3 regions of the Nocardioides sp. NPDC051685 genome follow, and region 2 is predicted to be linked to each of the others. Evidence: riboswitches for the same ligand, from Rfam matches in the RefSeq annotation. Region 2 holds a riboswitch; each other region holds the start of a gene.

The links. Region 2 has a riboswitch for cobalamin ahead of ACIA03_RS27395 (nitrite reductase). Riboswitches for the same ligand answer to the same signal wherever they lie in the genome.
Region 1: another riboswitch for cobalamin. It lies ahead of ACIA03_RS26730 (ABC transporter substrate-binding protein); the one in region 2 lies ahead of ACIA03_RS27395 (nitrite reductase).
Region 3: another riboswitch for cobalamin. It lies ahead of ACIA03_RS29630 (prenyltransferase/squalene oxidase repeat-containing protein); the one in region 2 lies ahead of ACIA03_RS27395 (nitrite reductase).

What each region holds. Positions count from the first base shown of each region.
Region 1 covers NZ_JBITCR010000014.1:42,030-46,902, forward strand. The annotation lists gene ACIA03_RS26715 (ABC transporter permease) at 1-579, opposite strand, end outside; gene ACIA03_RS26720 (sugar ABC transporter ATP-binding protein) at 576-2,102, opposite strand; gene ACIA03_RS26725 (NAD(P)H-dependent oxidoreductase) at 2,281-2,979, shown strand; cobalamin riboswitch at 3,008-3,195, shown strand; gene ACIA03_RS26730 (ABC transporter substrate-binding protein) at 3,249-4,286, shown strand; gene ACIA03_RS26735 (FecCD family ABC transporter permease) at 4,283-4,873, shown strand, end outside.
Region 2 covers NZ_JBITCR010000015.1:32,297-37,169, reverse strand. The annotation lists gene cobJ (precorrin-3B C(17)-methyltransferase) at 1-390, opposite strand, end outside; gene ACIA03_RS27400 (precorrin-8X methylmutase) at 387-1,055, opposite strand; partial or broken gene ACIA03_RS27395 (nitrite reductase) at 1,689-1,877, opposite strand; cobalamin riboswitch at 1,932-2,137, opposite strand; gene ACIA03_RS27390 (ABC transporter substrate-binding protein) at 2,242-3,408, shown strand; gene ACIA03_RS27385 (hypothetical protein) at 3,728-4,180, opposite strand; gene ACIA03_RS27380 (helix-turn-helix domain-containing protein) at 4,316-4,873, opposite strand, start outside.
Region 3 covers NZ_JBITCR010000021.1:17,352-22,224, forward strand. The annotation lists gene ACIA03_RS29620 (NYN domain-containing protein) at 1-690, shown strand, start outside; gene ACIA03_RS29625 (glycoside hydrolase family 19 protein) at 701-1,348, opposite strand; cobalamin riboswitch at 1,389-1,538, shown strand; gene ACIA03_RS29630 (prenyltransferase/squalene oxidase repeat-containing protein) at 1,604-2,677, shown strand; gene ACIA03_RS29635 (hypothetical protein) at 2,671-3,288, shown strand; gene ACIA03_RS29640 (CbiQ family ECF transporter T component) at 3,285-4,400, shown strand; gene ACIA03_RS29645 (ABC transporter ATP-binding protein) at 4,397-4,873, shown strand, end outside.

The DNA of each region.
Region 1 (4,873 bases), on a different contig from region 2:
CGCGAACGAGATCCAGGCGAGGTTGGGGATGAACAGGAACGATCCGGTGCCGAAGTCGAGCAGCCCGGGCGGGATGTCGGAGGCGTTGATCCGGTCGCTCCCGGCCCACTCGAGCATGATCCCGCGGTAGACGTAGAGCGTGCCGAGGGTGATGACCAGCGCCGGCACCTTGGCGAAGGCGACCAGGGCCCCGTTGACCAGTCCGAGCACGGCGCCCGCGGCGACGGCGATCAGGACCACCAGGATCACCGGGAGACCGGTGTCGAGGAAGAGCCTCCCGGCGAGGTAGGCCGTCAGCCCGAGCGTCGAGCCGACGCTGAGGTCGACGTTGCGGGTGACGATCACCATCGCCTGGCCGATCGCCAGACAGACGAGGATCGCGGGGGTCAGGGTGAGGTCGCGCCAGCCGTCCGTGCTGAACAGGAAGTTGGGGTTCACCGCGGTGGTCACCACGAGCAGCAGGGCGAAGGCGACGGCGATGCCGGTCTCGCGCTGCTTGAGGAACCAGGTCAGCCGGCTGGCTGAGCGGTGTCGTGGCTGCGGCGCGGCGGGGGCGGGCGCGTCGAGCGTGGTGGTCATGATGCCTCGCTGACGTTCAGAGTGGTGGAGTGGTGGGCGGTCGCCGCGCGCATGACGGCCTCGGGGGTCGCCTCCTCGCGGCTCAGCTCGGCCGTCTGGTGGCCCTCGCTGAGGACGATCACCCGGTCGGCCATGCCGAGCACCTCGGGGAGCTCGGAGGAGATCATCAGGATCCCGAGACCCTCCTGGGCGAGGGTCGAGAGCAGCCGGTGGACCTCGGACTTGGTGCCGACGTCGATGCCCCGGGTCGGCTCGTCGATGATCAGCACCTTCGGCTGGGTCGAGAGCCACTTGGCGAGGACGACCTTCTGCTGGTTGCCGCCCGAGAGCGTGCCGGCCAGGGTGTCGAGCGTCGCGGCCTTGACCTCGAGCCGGGCGGCCCAGTCGGCGGCCGAGCGGTTCTCGATGCCGGTGCTGATCAGCCCGGTGCGGGCGAGCCGGCCACTGGTCGGGAGGGTGATATTGCGCGAGATCGGCGCGTCCAGGACGAGACCGTGCTGGCGGCGGTCCTCGGGGACGAACGCCAGACCCATCTCGATCGCCCGTCGCGGGTCGCCCGGCGGGACCGGCTGCCCGTCGAGGGTGACCTCCCCGCTCTCGTAGGGGTCGACGCCGAAGATCGCCTGGGCGACCTCGCTGCGCCCGGCACCGACGAGGCCGGCCAGGCCGACGATCTCGCCCTCACGGACGGTGAGGCTGATGTCCTGGAACAGGCCGGTGCGGGTGAGGCCCTTGACCTCGAGCAGGGGCTTGCCGACGGTGGCCTCGAGCTTCGGGTAGAGGTCGGCGACCTCGCGACCGACCAGCCGCCGGACGATCTCGTCCTCGGTGACCTCGGAGATCGGGTCGGTGGAGATGTAGGCGCCGTCGCGCATCACCGTGATCGTGTCGCAGAGCGCGAACACCTCGTCGAAGCGGTGGGAGATGAACACGACGGCACAGCCCTGGTCGCGCAGCGTGCGCGCCACGGTCATCAGCCGGTCGACCTCGTTGCCCGACAGGGCCGCGGTCGGCTCGTCCATGATCAGGACCTTGGCGTCGAGCGAGAGCGCCTTGGCGATCTCGATCAGCTGCTGGTCGGCGATCGAGAGGCCCTCGGTCGGCCGGTCGGGCTCGATCGGCACGCCGAGCCGGGCGAAGAGCTCGACGACCTCGGCGCGCATCGCGGCGCGGTCGATCCTGCCCCAGCGGTTGGTCGGCTGGCGTCCCATGAAGATGTTCTCGGTGACCGAGAGGTCCGGGAAGAGGGTCGGCTCCTGGTAGATGACCGCGACGCCGGCCTGCTTGGCCTCGGCGGTGTTGCGGAAGTCGACCTGCTCCCCGGCGAGCAGGTAGTCGCCGGCGTCGCGGCGGTAGAGCCCGGCGACGATCTTGACCAGGGTCGACTTCCCGGCTCCGTTCTCCCCCACGAGCGCGTGAATGGATCCGGCCTCGACCCGAAGGCAACCGGTCCGGAGGGCGCGTACGGGGCCGAACGACTTGGCCACGTCCCGCAGCTCCAGTGCGGCGGGTGTGTCCGGCATGGGCAACTCCTCGAATTGAAAGGTTTCAAGTGTGGTTTACGCTAGTGATGGCAATCACATACGTCAACACTCTGCGGCCGCTAATTTGAGCGAGGTACGGACTTTGTCGTCGCATCAGGTCGGGACCCGCCCCCTTCCGGACGGGAATCCTGCCGCGTCAGACCGCGTTGAGAGCCCCATGCACGCACTCTGGGTATGGGCACATCCGCACGCGTCGTCGCTCAACGGACGGCTGCAAGAGGCGGGCCGGAACGCTCTCGTCGCCGCCGGCTGGACCGTCGACGAGATCGACCTCTATCGAGAAGGTTTCAATCCACTTCTGGTGGAACGCGGCGAAGCCGACGTACGCCGCCACCAGGAGCGGCTGCGGGCCGCTGATCTGCTCGTCGTGCAGTTCCCGTTGTGGTGGTATTCCGTGCCGGCCATCCTCAAGGGCTGGATCGACCGGGTCTTCGAGTCGGGGTTCGCCTTCGACGTACCCGATCCGGAGACGGGCAAGCCGCTCAAGTACGGCAAGGGCGGCCTGGCCGGCAAGCGTGCGCTGACGATCGTCACCGCCGGAGACCGGGCCGCCACCCTCGGTCCGCGCGGGATCAGCGGCCACATCGAGGACGTCCTGTGGCCGCTGCTGCACGGCACCTTCTGGTACACCGGGATGGACCCGCTGCGCCCGCACCTGATCACCGACGCCGACACCATCGACGCCCAGGTCATGGCGCGGATCGAGGCCGACCTGAGCGTACGTCTCGAGGGCGTGATGACGGAGCCGCGGATCGACTACCGCCCCATGGCCGAGGAGCACTACGACCACACCATCAGGCTTCACGACTCGGTCGCGCCCGGGGAGGACGGGCTGAGCGCCCACCGCGAGGGCTGAGGTCGTGCCTCGGAGAGGTTGGGCCGCCTGCTACGGTCGTCGGGCCAGCCGCTCGGGACGTAGTCCCGGCACGGGAACCCGGTGAGAGTCCGGGACTGACGCGCAGCGGTGTGGGTGACGGACGGGACACTGTGCCACTGGGCCCTCGGGCCTGGGAAGGCGTCTCGCGCCGGTCGATCCCGAGTCCGAAGACCTGCTGGCCCTGCAGCAGACCGCTGCGGGTCAGCACGGGCGACGCGCACCAGCCCGCGACCCGCTCGAGGACCGACGTGCACCTGCCTCGCACCATCCGAACGATCACCGCGAGCACCGTTCTGGTGCTCGGCTCCACGCTGGCCGGCTGCGCCGCCGACCAGCCCTCCGGAGCACAGCAGGCGGGCGGCGACACCGCCGGCTTCCCGCTCACGCTGACCAACTGCGGGCGCGAGATCACGCTCGAGGCACCGCCCGAGCGCGCGGTCTCGCTCAATCAGGGCTCTACCGAGATCCTGCTCTCGCTCGGCCTCGCCGACCGGATGGTCGGCACCGCGGTCTGGACCGACCCGGTGCTCGACTCGCTCGCCGAGGACAACGAGCGTATTCCCCGGCTCGCCGACAACTGGCCCTCCTACGAGCGCGTCCTGGAGGCGGAGCCCGACTTCGTCACCGCCTCGTTCATCAGCACCCTGGGCGAGGGCGGGGTGACCACACCCGAGGACCTGGAGAAGCTGGGCGTCGGCTCCTACCTCTCCCCCGCCGAGTGCGTGAAGGACAACGAGGGCGACGACGACGGCACCCGTCTGGACCCTCTCGAGATCGAGACGATCTACCAGGAGATCACCGAGCTGGCGCGGATCTTCGGCGTACCCGAGCGCGGCGAGAAGCTCGTCGCCGACCTGTCTCGGCGCCTCGAGGCAGCCGAGAGGAAGGCGCCGGAGAGCGAGGTGAGCGCGATGTACTGGTTCGCCAACTCCGAGTCGCCCTATCTGGCCGGCTGCTGTGGCGGCCCCGGCATCATCGGCCGCGCCCTCGGCATCGAGAACGTCTTCGACGACACCACCGACGAGTGGCCGCAGATCAACTGGGAGACCGTCGCCGAACGCAACCCCGACGTCATCGTCCTCGGCGACCTGACCCGCAAGAGCCAGACCGCCGAGACCGCCCGCGCGAAGATCGACTACCTGAAGAGCAACCCGGTCACCGCCCGGATGGACGCTGTCCGCAACGACCGCTTCGTGACGCTCTCCGGCGCCGAGCTCAACCCCTCCATCCGCACCGTGTACGCGGTCGAGAACGTCGCCGACCAGCTCGCCGACCTGGGCCTATGACGCTCCGGGCGCAAGTTCCCGAGCCGAGGCGTCACTCCGGTCGGCCGAAGCGTCACCCCGGTCGGCCGACCTGGCACGGCCGTGACGCCTCGGCCGACGTAGGTGACGCCTCGGCCGACGTAGGTGACGCCTCGGCGATCGGGGTCACCGGCGTCCTGTTGGGTCTGGCTCCCCTGCTGGTGCTGGCCTCGGTGGCGGGCGCGATCACGGTCGGGCCCTCGGACCTGGGCGTCGCCGACGTCTACGGCGTCGTAGCCGACCGGGTGGGCATCGGCTCGTCCGACCTCACCCTGCTCCAGCAGAGCATCGTGTGGGACCTGCGGCTGCCGCGTACGTTGCTGGCGGGGATCTGCGGGGCGGGGCTGGCCATCTGCGGGGTGATCCTGCAGTCGCTGCTGCGCAACCCGCTCGCCGACCCGTTCGTGCTCGGCATCTCCTCGGGCGCCTCCACCGGAGCGGTCTCGATCGTCGTGCTCGGCATCGGGTCGGGCGCGATCGGGCTCTCCACCGGGGCCTTCGTGGGTGCGCTGGCATCGTTCGCACTCGTGCTGCTGCTCGCCTCGCTCGCGGGCGGCACCACCGACCGG
Region 2 (4,873 bases):
GTAGATCTCCTTGAACCGGTCGTGGAGGTACATCGAGGAGCCGTAGAAGAGCGGGTCGCCCTCGGCGAGCAGCACCACGTCACGGCCGGCGTCGAGATGGGCCGAGAGCCGGACCGCGCAGGACTCGTAGAACTCCGCCATCGCCCCGACGTAGCCGCCCGGGTGCGAGGTGGTCCCGGTGGTGACCGGGTAGCGCAGCTCCTCCTCGATCGCCCCAGAAGGGATCAGCGAGGACGCGATCCGGCGAGCGTGGGACTGCTTGCGCACCCCGGCGTGGTAGGCGATCACCGGGGCGGCGCCGATCAGCCGGGCGGCCTTGAGGGTGATCAGCTCGGGGTCGCCCGGACCGATGCCGACGACGGTGAACTTCCCGCGTACGTCTGCGTTCATTCCTGCTCCTGGGCGAGTGCGTTGAGTGCGGAGGAGGTCATCGCGGAGCCGCCACGGCGGCCGCGCACGGTGACGAAGGGGATGTCGATCCCGTGATCGTCGGCGAACGAGGCGAGCGCCTCCTTGGACTCGGCGGCGCCGATGAAGCCGACCGGGCAGCCGACGATCGCGGCCGGTCGCGGGCCGCCGTCGAGGATCATCTCGAGCAGGTGGAAGAGCGCCGTCGGGGCGTTGCCGATGGCGACCACGGCACCCTCGAGGTAGGGCTCCCACAGCGACAGGGCGGCGGCGGTGCGGGTCGTGCCCCAGGCGCGGGCGAGCGCCGGGACCCGGTCGTCGCCGAGCATGCAGAGCACCTCGTTCTCTCGCGGGAGGCGGCTGCGGGTGACCCCGGTCGCGACCATCGTCGCGTCGCACAGGATCGGCGCCCCGGCCTCGAGCGCACCGCGCGCGGCCTTCACCAGACCGGGGTGGATGACCAGGTCGGCGGCGAGATCGACCTGTCCGCTGCCGTGGATCATCCGGACCGCGAGCCGCTCGGCGTCGGCGGGCACCCCGGAGAGGTCGGCCTCGCGCCGGATGGTCGCGAAGGAGTCGACGTAGATCGCCGGCCCCTGGTCGATGTAGTCGTAGCGCCGGGTCGGGCGGGCCTGCGGCGACGGCACGAGTACGCCACGCCACGGCGTCACCACGACCGCCGGCGCCCGCTCCACCAGCGCCTCGACGGCGGCCCGGTCCAGTGCCCCGTCGGGGGCGGCGACGTGCTCGCCCCCGGGCACCTCGCCGAACCCGAGCTCGGCCGCGGGCGCCGGGACGCGAGCATCGGCCGCGACCGGCTCGACCAGGGGAGCATCGAGCTCGGAGACGTGCCAGGGCGCCGACGGCCCCTCGCCGCGTACGTCCAGGAAGCGTGAGGCGAGCGAGACCAGCCGCGAAGCGGCCTCGGCGAGCGGCACGACCGGCCCCCACGACCCACCGACCCGGAGCTGGCCCTCGGTGGCCGACAGCGCCACCAGCCCGAGGTCGCACTCGCGCGAGACCAGGTCGCCCCGACCGTCGTCGAGCACGAAGAGGAACCGCCCCGGCAGCGCCGCCAGCCGCGGCGAGGCACACAGCAGGCGGTCCAGCGAGGCGGCGACGCCGCGCAGGTCGGCCCGCCCTCCGGCGAGCCCGGTCTGCGGGGAGACCATCACGTTGCGTACGAGCTCGTGGGTCTGCACCGGCACCAGACCGGTCGCCTTCAGCGCGGAGAGCACCTCGCCCGGCAGCGCGCCGTCCTCCCCCACAGGAAGGCCGCGCACCTGCAGATTGGCACGGCCGGTGAGATAGACACGGCCGTCGCCGTAGGTCTCGGCCACGGAGACCAGCGAGAGCAGCGAGGCCGACGAGACGGACCCGCCGATCAGGCGCAGCCGCACCAGCAAGCCGTCCTCGGCCGGCCACGGACGGCCGACTCCTGGGCACCGGTCGGATCGGACTCGGGACATCGCCACACCTGCTCTGGTCAGGTGCCCTTCCGCGGGGCACGTGGTGACCTGGCGGCGGGCGCCGCCAGAGCCAGCAGGTCTTCGGACTCGGAATCGATCGGTGCGGAGCGCCTTCCCGGAGCCAGGCTCCAGTGGCTGCTCTCTCCGGAGAGAGGGCGTGCCCCGCCCGTCATCCTCACCGCTGCGCGTCAGTCCCGGACTTTCACCGGGTTCCCTGACCCCATCAGGCATGGAGTACGACTGGCAGGGCGAGACTACCTACTTGCGGACACGGCGCCGAATTGCTCGCCGCCCGGCAGTGGTCTGTGCCAGTGTTCGGCTACTCAGAACCTCCCACCACGTCCTCCAACAGATGGAGTCTCCCGTGACCGGATCGCCTCACCGACAGCTGTTCGTGCTCGCGACCGTCTCGGCCCTCGGGTTCGGCCTCGCGGCCTGCGCGACGACCTCGGAGTCGAAGGTCGCGATCGGCCTGGTGGTGCCGGCCTCCGGCGCCGACAAAGCGATCGGCACCGACATGACCCGTGGGTTCGATCTCTACCTCGACCAGCACCACGGGAAGCTCGGTGGCCGGCTCGTCGACGTCATCGAGGCCGACGAGGGCGACCGGGTGAAGACCGGTGTCGCCGCGGTGACCAGGCTGATCGAGGACGACGAGGTCCAGGCGGTCGTCGGCGTGGTGAGCTCGGAGACGGCGCTCGCGGCCAAGCAGGTCGCGAGCGACAGCGAGACGCCGCTGATCGTGACCGGAGCCGGAGCCGACAAGTTCGCCGACGGCTCCGACTACGTGTGGCGTACGTCCTCGATCAACGCGGACCTGGGCGGCTCGCTCGGGAAGGCGATCGCCCGCGAGACCGGGCAGGGCACGGCCTACGTCATCGCCTCCGACGACGGTGCCGGTCATGAGCTCTCCGACAGCTTCATGATCGCGATGGAGGCCTCGGGCGGCAGCGTCGCGGGCCAGAGCTACACGGCGGCCGGCGCGACCGAGGAGTGGTCGGGCATCTTCGACAAGGTCGAGGAGTCCGGTGCGGACGCGATCTACGCGGCGTATGCGGGGCAGGAGGCGGAGGCGTTCGTGCAGCAGTACCGCGACTCCGGCCTGGCCCGGAAGACCCGGCTCTACGGCCCCGGGTTCCTCACCGAGGGCGACGTGCTGTCCTCGCTAGGCGGCGCCGCCGCCGGCGTGAGGACCGTGCTGCACTACAGCGACGCGATGGACTCGCTGATGAACAGCGCCTTCGTGAAGGACTACCGCAAGGCGTACGACGCCACCCCGACGGTCTACTCGGTGCAGGCCTACGACGCCGCGGCCGCGCTCGACAAGGCCCTCGACCTCTCCGACGACGTCAACCGCAAGGAGATCGCCGACTCCCTCGGGTCCGTCGGCACCATCTTCAGCCCGCGCGGGAACTGGTCCTTCGACCCCAACCACAATCCCGACCAGGCCTACTACCTGCGGGTGGCCAGGGACACGCCCGACGGCCCCCGCAACGTGGTGCTGCAGGAGATCGCCTCAACGGGCCATTGATGTAACGACCCGGTCCCCGACGGAAACTTCGATCTCACAACCAGTCGATGGCTCAGGCACCGAGAACCACCACTCGACACGATGGAGACCGAAGGAGATATCCGATTCGTGCAGAAACTGCACGGACACCTCAGCGCCGGTCCCAGTGCCGGAAACAAGACTCATGGCCGTGCCAGGAGAGGGCGGCGACATCGCAGAACTAGCGACAACCCGTACGCCTCGGGGCCAGATCTCGGCGAGATAGATCTGCGCCTCCCATCCGTCCGAGACCAGCGGGATATCGAGTTCAATGAGCGTTGGCTTCATGTCAAACACTGCGTCAGCTGACTTCCTTGGTCTTGGCATCTTTGTCCGAACCGCCGGGTCCGCTCGCGTGAGCGCTCATCCGCCAATTGCCCATCGCCGGGCAGTACCGCGAGAAGGTTGGGGTGCTGACAGTGCGCTTTCCACACTTTGTGCCCGAGTCCACAGTCTTCCATGAACTGATCCCGAAGTCCTTGTACTCCAACACCCAGTCGATACAGGTCGTGCCCGTCGACGCCCATCCGTTGGCGTTCGCACTGTAGGTCAGGGTCAAGTCGCCTGCGTTATACGTCACGTTCGCCGTGACAGTGCCCGGGTATACCGCCGGCCCGAAGTCCGCGGCCACAGCGGCGCCGGGATACGTCACAGCAAGTGCAGCGGCAGCGACGAAAGCGCCGACAGCAATTCGCAACTTCATTTCTTTGCCTCCGAGATCTAAGAAATTGATGTACGTGAATGTGAGATTCACACGAGAACGGCGAGACCCTCAAGCGAATACCTGCACACCCCTCGCAAGGCCCGTTCAGTGTGTTGCGCAGAACCGAGTGCAGCCGCCAACCCACCCCGTCGTGATGGGCCGGCGACCGGTTCGTGGGATCAGCGCTCACTCGAGAGCCCAGATCAGGTCGGCCACTCGCGAAGCGGCCTCATCAATACGCGTCTGGTCGGCCAGGCAGATCCGCAGGCATGACGCCGCGACGATCGATTCGATGCTCGAACTGATCGGATGGCCCTCTGATCGCATCCCGATCACGACCTCGACCTGCTGGAGCAACTGCTTGCCCAGCAACGTGCCGTCCGGCACGTAGTTCACCCCTGCACCGCCGACGGCACGGACCTCCTCGCCGATACGTGCGTACGCGGCCTCCAGCTCATCGCGGGCCACCCGAAAAGGTTCGAAGGCTTCCTTCCGCTCCACCTCAGGCAACCGCGTAAGCACCCCCGCGTTCCGTGGCGCCCGCGCGAGCGTACGCACGTCCAGCACCACCAACAGGTTCAGCAACACATCCGGACCGGCACCGGTTTCGGCACCGAGCGCCTCGACCTTCTCGATCTTGTCAACCGTGGGCCGGATCGAACGCTGAAGCAGTTCAGCGAGAATCCCTTCCTTGCCCGCGAAGTAGTGGTAGAGACTCGCCTGGCGAACCCCGACCGCCTCAGC
Region 3 (4,873 bases), on a different contig from region 2:
ATCCTGAACGACCTCGCCGAATACGGCGAGGTGACGATCCGCCGGGCCTACGGCAACTGGACCAAGCACGAGCTCAAGGGGTGGATCGGCGAGCTGCACGAAGCAGCGATCCGGCCGATGCAGCAGTTCGACCTGACCGCCCACAAGAACGCCTCCGACATGGCGCTCGCCATCGACGCGGTCGAGCTGCTGCACGCTGCCGTCCCGGACGCGTTCGCGCTGGTCTCCTCCGACTCCGACTTCACGCCGCTGGTCCACTACCTGCGGGAGAAGGGCCGGGCGGTCTACGGCTATGGCCGGGAGAAGACGCCGGCGCCGTTCAAGAGCGCCTGCACCCGGTTCACCGTCGTGGAGAAGCTCGGTGACACCGAGGAGGAGACCGAGGTCGACACCGAGCCCGGGACCCCGCGCACCCGCAAGCCGTCGTCGTCGGCGACCAACGGACAGCTGCTGAAGCGCAACGCCCGGCTGATCCAGCTGCTGCGCAACTCGATCGCCGCGGCCGCAGACGACGACGGCTGGGCCCTGGTCGGCACGGTCGTCTCCCGCATCCGCAACCAGTCCTCCGAGGATCCGCGCAACTACGGGTACGCCACCTGGACCAAGCTGATCAAGGCGATCGACCTCTTCGAGCTCAAGGACGAAGGCACCTCGGCGATCGCGGTCAGCGACAAGCGCACGAAGAAATGACGTACCTCTTCTAGGGCCTGGCCGCAGAGTCCTGGGCTGCTTTCGGGCGGGCGCACTTGATCCCCTTGGGCACCGACCCGTTGAGGTGCTTCAGTGCGGCCTTGAAGTCGCGGCAGCGCTCGGCGTCCTCCTCCTTGTCGTGGGGGTAGCCGATCGCCGCGTTGACCTTGCCCATCTCGAGGGCGTCGGCGAGCGGGTTGATGTCGCGGGCGACGGTCCAGTACCACCGCGAGATCGGCGCGCTGTAGTCCAGCGACCTGGCCAGCTCGGGGCGGCGGCGCAGGTCGATCCCGAAGTAGGCGCCGGCGTCGGTGTAATTGGCCTTCCCGGTCAGCTGGATGTAGCCGCGGCCGGTGAACTTCCGCTTGTCGCGACCCTTGGCGTCGTGGTGGAGGGAGCTCTCGTTGACGAGCGTGGCCAGATAGGCCGACTGCCGGTAGGCGGTGGTGATCCCGGCGTCGGCCATGGCCCGGTTGAGGGTCGGGAGCCCGGTCTCGACGGTCTTCCGGTCACCGACCTTGTCGCCGAACATGGCGACCAGATCGGCGTACGTGACCGATGTCCGGTCCGGCTCCGCGACCGCTGTCGTGGTCGGGCAGAGGGCGAGAAGGGTGGCCGAGATCGACGCTGCGACAAGGCCGAGAATCCTGTGGCGCATGGGGACAGAGTGACTGCTCTGCGGCGATCCCGCAAGCACGGCCGGCCCGGCATAAGATGGCCCCCTCTATCAACACACGCCGTGGTGGGGGAAGCCGGTCGAATCCCGGCGCTGACCCGCAACCGTAGGCCCAGGACACCGACGGTGCCCTGAGCGAGCCGGAGCACCTGCCGACGGACGCGTACTGACCTGACGCTGTCGTGGAAAGCAGCGGGTCGGCCCTGGGCCTTCCCGACGAACAGCGCGGAAGGAACCATGAAGAAGACCGTCCTCGGCGGCATCGTCGCCGCCCTTGCCCTCACCTCGCTCGCCGGCTGTGGCGAGAAGACCGTCGAGGAGGGGGAGAAGCCCACCTACGACGCGAAGGTGTCGACCTCCGTGGCCGACTGGCTCGTCGCCCAGGCACCGAAGGGTGTGGCCCGCAACGCGCAGTACGGCACCGACGACTTCGGGCTCAGCGCCGACATCGGGATCGCGCTGGCCGAGGTCGGTGGCTACGACGAGGAGATCGCCACGATCACCGCCGCGGTCATGAAGAACAAGAAGGCCTACACCTCGCCCGGGTTCGGCACCATCACCTCGGCCGGCGCCACCGCGAAGGCGCTCGTCCTCCAGCAGAACATCGACGCCTCCGACCCCGCCCTGCTGAAGCAGCTCGAGGGCACCGTGGCCGCGAACGGCCGCATCGCCGACAAGCTCGACCCCAAGAACAAGAAGGCGGCCGACTACTCCAACACCATCGGCCAGTCGTACGCCGTGTGGGCCCTCAACAACGCCGAGAGCACGAAGGCCGCGGCCGCGACGGAGTTCTTGGCCGGGCAGCAGTGCGAGGAGGGCTGGTTCCGGGTCACCTTCGCGGCTGACCCCACGGCCGCCGACCAGACCTGCGACGCCGACCCCAAGGCCGTGCCGGACGCGGACGCCACCGCGTTCGCCCTGATCGCGCTCTCGGGCGTGGCGTCCCCGGAGGCGGAGAAGGCCGTCAAGGCCGGCGTGGAGTGGCTGAAGGAGACTCAGGCCGAGGACGGGTCCTTCAAGGCGGCCACCGGCAACATCGCCAACTCCAACACCACCGGCCTGGCCGGATGGGCCTTCGGGCGCGCGGGTGAGACCGAGTCCGCGGAGAAGGCGGCGACCTGGGTCGCCGAGCACGTCGTGACCTGCGGCGACGACGTCGGCGCGGTGGCCTACGACGACGCCGCCCTGACCGACGGCAACACCAAGGGCCTGACCAAGGAGTCCGAGGGGATGTACCGCCTCGCGGCTGCCCAGGCGCTCCCGTCCCTCGTCTTCCTGCCCAAGGACACGACCACGAAGAGCTCGTGCTGAGCCCACGGTTCGCGCTGGTGGCCCTGGCGATGCTCGCCGGGGCCACCGCCCCCGTCGTCACCCCGGCCTCCGGGTCCGCCGCCGAGGCGTGCGGCGGCGTCACCGTCGTGGTCGAACCCAACGCCCTGGGCGGCGAGCCGGAGGTCGTCTGCGTCCAGCCCGCCGAGGGCGACACCGGCGCCGATCTGTTCGAGAAGGCCGGACATCCGCTGACCTATGTGACCTCGATGCCCAGCGTCGTGTGCCGCATCGACGGCCGGCCGGAGGCGGCCGGCTGCGCCCAGATGCCGCCTGCCGACGCCTACTGGTCGCTGTGGGTCACCGACGATTCGGGGGCCTGGAGCTATGCCTCCAGAAATGTTACCGAAATCAGCGTGACCTCCGGGCAGGGTGTTGCGTTCACGTGGATAGACGACGATGTCGTTACCGCTCCGGCGACGGAGCTTGGGGATGCTGTGGGGGCGCCCTCAAGCCCGTCGCCGGAGTTATTTCCGGAGGACTCACCCTCCAGCTCGGCCTCCGAGCCCGAGCATCTGCCCGTCTGGGTCGCTCCGGCCGGGATCCTCGCACTCTTCTCCGTCGCCGGTGTCGTCTGGTGGCGTCGGCGATGAGCGCGCTGATCCGCAGGGCCGCGGTCGCTCGCCTGCCCCGTGATCTGCACCCCGTCGCCTGGTGGGTGTGGGCGATCGGGCTGGCTGCGTACGCGTCCTTCACCACCAACCCGCTGCTGCTCCTGCTCCTGGTGGGGGTGGTGTCGGTCGTGGTCGCCGCCCGCCGCGGCGAGCAGCCGTGGGCGAAGGCGTTCCGGCTCTACGTCGGCCTCGCGCTGTTCATCGTCGCGACCCGGGTGCTCTTCCGGGTGCTCCTCGGAGCGGTGCCCGGCCACGTGCTCATCGATCTGCCCGAGGTCCCGCTTCCGGACTGGGTGCTGGGGATCAGGCTGCTCGGGCCGCTCACCCGCGAGGCGCTGCTCGCCGGTCTCTACGACGGAATGCGACTGGGCGTGATCGTGATCTGCGTCGGCGCGGCCAACGCGCTGGCGAACCCGAAGCGGCTGTTGCGGTCGCTGCCGCCGGCGCTCTACGAGATCGGCACCGCGGTCGTGGTCGCGGTGACGGTGCTGCCGCAGCTGGCCGAGTCGGTGCAGCGCGTCCGGGCCGCGCAGCGGCTTCGCGCCGGGGCGACCGGTCGCGTGAAGCGGTTGCGGCGTTTCCTGGTCCCGGTGCTCGAGGACGCGCTCGAGCGGTCGATGGCGCTGGCCGCGGGGATGGACACGCGCGGCTACGGGCGTACGGCCGGGGTCCCGGTCGCCACCCGGCGCATCACCTCGGTGCTCATGCTGGTCTCGCTCGTCGGGCTCTGCGTCGGCGTCTACGCGGTGCTGGACGGCACCACTCCCGGCTGGCTGGCGGGGGCCATGCTCGTGCTCGGCGTCGCGGCAGCGGCCGGTGGGCTGGCGCTCGCCGGCCGGCGGGTGACGCGGACCGTCTACCGGGCCGACCGGTGGCGCTGGCCGGAGGTCGTGGTGGCGCTGAGCGGCGTGCTCGTCGTGGCGGTGGGCTGGTGGATCGCCCGCTCCCAGGTGCCGGTCGCCTTTCCGGGCGTGAGCACCGTTCCGGCGGTCACCGTGACCGCCCTGGCAGGAGTGCTGGTCGGGCTGGTTCCGGCCCTTGCTGCGCCGGTGCCGGCATCATCATCCGTCCACGAGGAGGCAGTCGCATGATCGAGCTGCGAGGGATCACGTTCACGCCGCCCGACTCCTCCGAGCACGTGCTCAAGGACGTCGACCTCACCGTCGAGGAGGGCGAGCTGCTGCTCGTCTCCGGTCCGACCGGCTCCGGGAAGTCGACACTGCTCGGCGTCATCGCCGGCCTGGTGCCGCGCTTCTCCGGCGGTGTGCTGGACGGTGATCTGCTGCTGGACGGCACCTCGATCATCCGTACGCCGCCGCGCGAGCGCGCGGGGATCATCGGCTACGTCGGGCAGGACCCGGTGGCCGGGTTCGTCACCGATACGGTCGAGGAGGAGCTCGCCTACGGCATGGAGCAGCTCGGCCTCCCGCCGGCGACCATGCGGCGCCGGGTCGAGGAGACCCTCGACCTGCTCGGCATCGCCGAGCTGCGGCAGCGGTCGCTGCGTACGCTCTCGGGCGGGCAGCAGCAGCGCGTCGCGATCGGCTCGGTGCTCACCACCCAC